Regions from separate parts of the Massilia sp. DWR3-1-1 genome, predicted to be linked through region 2. Evidence: riboswitches for the same ligand, from Rfam matches in the RefSeq annotation. Region 2 holds a riboswitch; the other holds the start of a gene.
The links. Region 2 has a riboswitch for thiamine pyrophosphate ahead of ACP7EY_RS04740 (TonB-dependent siderophore receptor). Riboswitches for the same ligand answer to the same signal wherever they lie in the genome.
Positions count from the first base shown of each region.

Region 1: it holds a riboswitch for thiamine pyrophosphate, as region 2 does, so the genes downstream of both, thiC (phosphomethylpyrimidine synthase ThiC) here and ACP7EY_RS04740 (TonB-dependent siderophore receptor) in region 2, are expected to answer to the same signal.

Region 1 is NZ_JAFCXL010000002.1:355,527-357,978, reverse strand. Features, by position in the region: gene thiC (phosphomethylpyrimidine synthase ThiC) at 1-1,447, opposite strand, end outside; TPP riboswitch at 1,515-1,621, opposite strand; gene ACP7EY_RS03855 (KGG domain-containing protein) at 2,075-2,311, shown strand; gene ACP7EY_RS03850 (hemerythrin domain-containing protein) at 2,383-2,452, shown strand, end outside.
Region 2 is NZ_JAFCXL010000003.1:139,409-141,860, reverse strand. Features, by position in the region: gene ACP7EY_RS04745 (SRPBCC family protein) at 23-550, shown strand; TPP riboswitch at 624-721, shown strand; gene ACP7EY_RS04740 (TonB-dependent siderophore receptor) at 800-2,452, shown strand, end outside.

The sequences.
Region 1 (2,452 bases), on a different contig from region 2:
TGTGGTCGTAGCCGGGCGCGATGTCGGTCGTGAGGGGCCCCAGCGTGTAGAACGGCGCCTCTATGCACTGATCGAGCTGCAGGTCCATGTTCTCGCGGATCAGGTGCAGCGGCACGTGGCCGGGGCCTTCGATCATCACCTGCACGTCGTGCTTCCACGCCACCTGGGTCAGCTCGCCCAGGGTCTTCAGTTCGGCCAGCTGGGCTTCGTCGTTGGCGTCGTAGATCGAGCCGGGGCGCAAGCCGTCGCCCAGGCTGAAGGCGACGTCGTAGGCCTTCATGATCTGGCAGATGTCCTCGAAATGGGTGTACAGGAAGGACTCACGATGATGCGCCAGGCACCACTTGGCCATGATCGAGCCGCCGCGCGAAACGATGCCGGTCAGGCGACTGGCCGTCATCGGCACGTAGCGCAGCAGCACGCCGGCGTGGATGGTGAAATAGTCGACGCCCTGCTCGGCCTGTTCGATCAGGGTGTCGCGGTAAATCTCCCAGGTGAGGTCTTCGGCCTTGCCGTTGACCTTTTCCAGCGCCTGGTAGAGCGGCACGGTGCCGATCGGCACCGGGCTGTTGCGGATCACCCATTCGCGCGTTTCGTGAATGTGCTTACCGGTCGACAGGTCCATCACGTTGTCGCCGCCCCAGCGGATCGCCCAGGTCATCTTTTCCACCTCTTCGCCGATCGACGAGCTCACCGCCGAATTGCCGATGTTGGCGTTGATCTTGACGAGGAAATTGCGACCGATGATCATCGGCTCGACTTCCGGATGGTTGATGTTGGCGGGGATGATGGCGCGCCCGCGCGCCACCTCGGCGCGCACGAATTCGGGCGTGATCTCGGCCGGGGTGGCGGCGCCGAAGGACTGGCCGGGATGCTGGCGCCCCATCACTGCGGCCAGCCGGTAGCCCATCGGGCCGGACGCTTCGAGTTCGGCCAGGTACTCCTTGCGGCGCAGGTTTTCGCGGATGGCGACGAACTCCATCTCCGGCGTGATGATGCCGCGCCGGGCGTAGTGCAGCTGGGTGACGTTGGCGCCGTCGCGGGCGCGGCGCGGCTTGCGCTGCAAATCAAAGCGCATGGCGGCGGTGGCGGGATCGACCGCGCGCTCGGCGCCGAAGCGGGAACTGGGCCCTGGCAGCTCGACCGTGTCGTCGCGCTCGACGATCCACGGCGTGCGCGGGCAGGCCAGGCCAGAACGGATATCGATGCGAACGTCGGGGTCGGTGTAGGGCCCGGAGGTGTCGTAGACATACACGGGCGGGTTCGCTTCGCCGCCGAAGGCGTCGCCGGTGGCCGCCTGGGCGATGGCGCGCATGGGCACGCGGATGTCGGCGCGGCTGCCTTGCACGTAGATTTTGCGCGAGTTCGGCAGCGGCGCGATGGCGGCGTCGTCGACGACGGCGGTGGACGATAAAAACGGCGCCTTGGCGCGAGATGTGACGGTCATGTGGTTGGCTCCTTTGGGTGGCTCGAAATAAGGAGCCAGCAAAGGAGGGCGCGATGGCGGCGCACGGCCCCCGATCACGTTGCTTCCCTTCGCTGGCATTATCCAGATCAGGTTCAGAGGGTGTTTCTCACCCGCGCCACGCTTTCGCGTATTGCAGGACCCCTAGCGTTTGCCGCTTGCGCGGCAGCGTCGATTCTAAGCCCAATCGAAAGCAGGCCACAAGCCTTGCTGCGAAATAGTTTTTGCCGGCCCCGCCCGGCGCGTGGGCGCCTCCCCTCCTTTTCCTCGAACAATGGCCCCCACAAAATGTTCTTTTTCGGCGAGGGCCCCTCCTACACGACGCTCAAAAAGCTTCCTACATGGACGGGCAGCGCCCGGCCCTACGATGAACTCCCTTCACAGGAAGCGCCCGCGGCAATGCGGGTGACATTGATCCAATCACAACGGGAGATCGACATGGCAACGAACAAGGACAGTGGCAGCAAATCGGGCAGCGACGATAAATCGGCGGACAAGCAGGGGACGCAAGGCAAGCAGGCCAACCAGGGCAATCAAGGCAGCCAGGGTGGTCAAAGCGATCAGGGCAGCCGCCAGAGTGGCGACACCAGCAACCGCGGCTTCGCCTCGATGGACCCGGACAAGCAGCGTGAAATTGCCGCCGAGGGCGGTCGGGCCGCGCACGCTTCAGGCCACGCCCACGAATTCACCTCCGAAGAGGCGCGCAAGGCAGGCTCGATGAGCCACAAGAACGACGGCAATGAGCAGAGCGGCAGCGGCGGCAGCGCTGGTAGCGGCGGCTCGGGCAGCGGCGGCGGCAAAGCGTCGGGCGACAGCGGTGGCACGGGCGGGTCGCGTTCCAAATAAACCCGCCACCCCGGGCCAGGCGCAGCGTGCGCCTGGCTCTTTTTTGATTCATATCTACAAGGAGTCGCACCATGGCAGGCACCTCGAAATCGACCAGCACCAGTAGCAGCCCCGTTACTGGCGCTGCCGCGTCCATCGACG
Region 2 (2,452 bases):
CAGCGACCAATCGGAGACCACCATGTTGAAAAAATTCGCACTCGGCGTGCTTGCCATCGTCATCGTCATCCTGCTGATGGCGGCCATGAAACCGGACAGTTTCACCATTGTCCGCTCGACGACGGTGAACGCGCCGCCCGAAAAAATCGCCGCCCTGATCACCGACTTTCACCGGTGGCGCGCGTGGTCGCCGTGGGAACATCTCGACCCCGCCATGCAGCGCAGTTTCAGCGGCGCGCCCAGCGGCAAGGGCGCCGTCTACGAATGGCGCGGCAACAAGGAGGTCGGCCGCGGGCGCATGGAAATCCTCGAGGCGGCGACGCCCGCGCGCACCGTCGTCAAGCTCGATTTCATCGAGCCTTTCGCCTCGAGCAACGTGACCGAATTCCTGCTCGTCCCGGCCGGCGCCGGCACCACCGTCAGCTGGACCATGACGGGGCCGATGCTGTTCGTGTCGAAGCTGATGACGGTGTTCGTCAGCATGGACACGCTGATCGGCAAGGACTTCGACAAGGGCCTGGCCCAGCTGAAAACGGCCGCCGAAAAGTAAGGACCGCGCCACGCCGGGGATCGAAAAACCTGACCCCGGTCAATTTGACACGCTTGTTGTTCATGCTATGATCCGCCTTCGCTAGGGGTCCTGGAACTTGTTTCCGGGTGAGAAATACCCTCCGTACCTGATCTGGATAATGCCAGCGAAGGAAAGCGCAAAGCAGGTCCCTCCTTTGTTCGCTCCTCCCGTTTGGCTCCGGTTTTATGATCGCGCTGGTTCGCCGGCGCAGAACAACGAGCAAACACCATGTCATCGAAACACCTGAAATACACCGTCGTCGCCTTCGCCGTCATGCAGGCCTGCGCCGCCGGCGCGCAGACCCAGCCCCAGCCCTCGGGCATCGCCGAAGTCATCATCAAGGGCGAAAAAGCCAACCCGGCCGACCGCGCCAGCATCGGCGGCTTCGGCGAAGCGTCGGTCCTGCAAACCCCGGTGTCGATCACCGTCGTCGACCAGCAGAAGCTGCAGGACTTCAGCATCCGCAACGCCACCGAGGCGATGATTTTCGACGCCAGCGTCAGCGACGCCTACAACGCCATCGGCTACGCCGAGAATTTCTCCATCCGCGGCTTTAATCTCGATAACACGTCGAGCTACCGCAAGGACGGCCTGGCCATCCCCGGCGACACCCAGATCCCGCTCGAGAACAAGGAGCGCATCGAAGTGCTCAAGGGCCTGGCCGGACTGCAGGCGGGGGTGGCCGCGCCCGGCGGCATCATCAACTTCGTCACCAAGCGCCCCACCAACACCGACCTGCGCACGGCCACCGTGGAAGTGCGCGAGCGCGGCACCGTGTACGGCGCGGTCGACGTCGGCGGGCGCTTCGAGGACCGCCGTTTCGGCTACCGCATCAACGCCGCCGCCGAAAAGCTGCGCTCCTACGTCAAGGGTGCCGACGGCGAGCGCCAGTTCGTCGCCGCCGCCTTCGACTGGCAGATCAGCCCCGACGCCCTGCTGCAGGTCGATGCCGACTACCAGCACAAGTCGCAGCTGACCGCGCCCGGCTACCAGCTCATTGCCGGCGTGGCCCTGCCGTCGAACATCTCGCAAACCCTGCTGCTCAACGACCAGCCGTGGGCGCGCCCCGTCGACACCCGCTCGACCAACGTGGGCGCGCGCTTTAGCTACCGCTTCAACGAGACGCTCGACGCCGAAGTGGCCATCAACAAGCACTGGTTCAAGCGCGACGACTACACCGCTTTCCCGTATGGCTGTTCCAACGAAGGCGCCGGCTTTTATCCGGGCTTTTGCTCGAACGGCGACTACGATGTGTACGACTACCAGAGCGCGGGCGAGACCAAGACGCCGCTGGGCGCCGAAGCGCAGCTGCACGCAAAGTTCGCCACCGGCGCGGTGAGCCACCAGCTGACCGCCGGCATGTCGATTTTTACCCGCCAGGACAAGGCCGGCGACTACGTCTACGACTACGCCGGCTACAGCAATATCTACCACCCGCTGGTGACGGCGCCGGCCCCCGGCAAGCCCGTCACCGGCGCGGCCTACCTGCGCCGGCGCGAAAACGAGCGCGCCGTCTACGTGCAGGACATCGCCGCCCTGACCGGCCAGCTCAAGCTCTACACGGGGCTGCGCTACGTCGAACTGAAACGCGACGAATTCGTCGCAAAAAGACTGCCGTATGCCCACAGCGAGGACCATTACGTGCTGCCGACCGTGGCCCTGCAATACAGCCTCACGCCCGACTGGAACGTGTATGTGTCGGCAACTCACGGCCTCGAACACGGCGGCGTGGCGCCCTTGAAAACGGCGCGCGAAGGGACGGCGCTGGCGCCGAGCCGCTCGAAGCAGTTCGAAGCGGGCGTCAAGGGCGCCATCGGCAATGGCACCACGCTGGCCGTGTCGGCGTTCGATATCCGCCGCAGCCACGAATTTACCAACGCC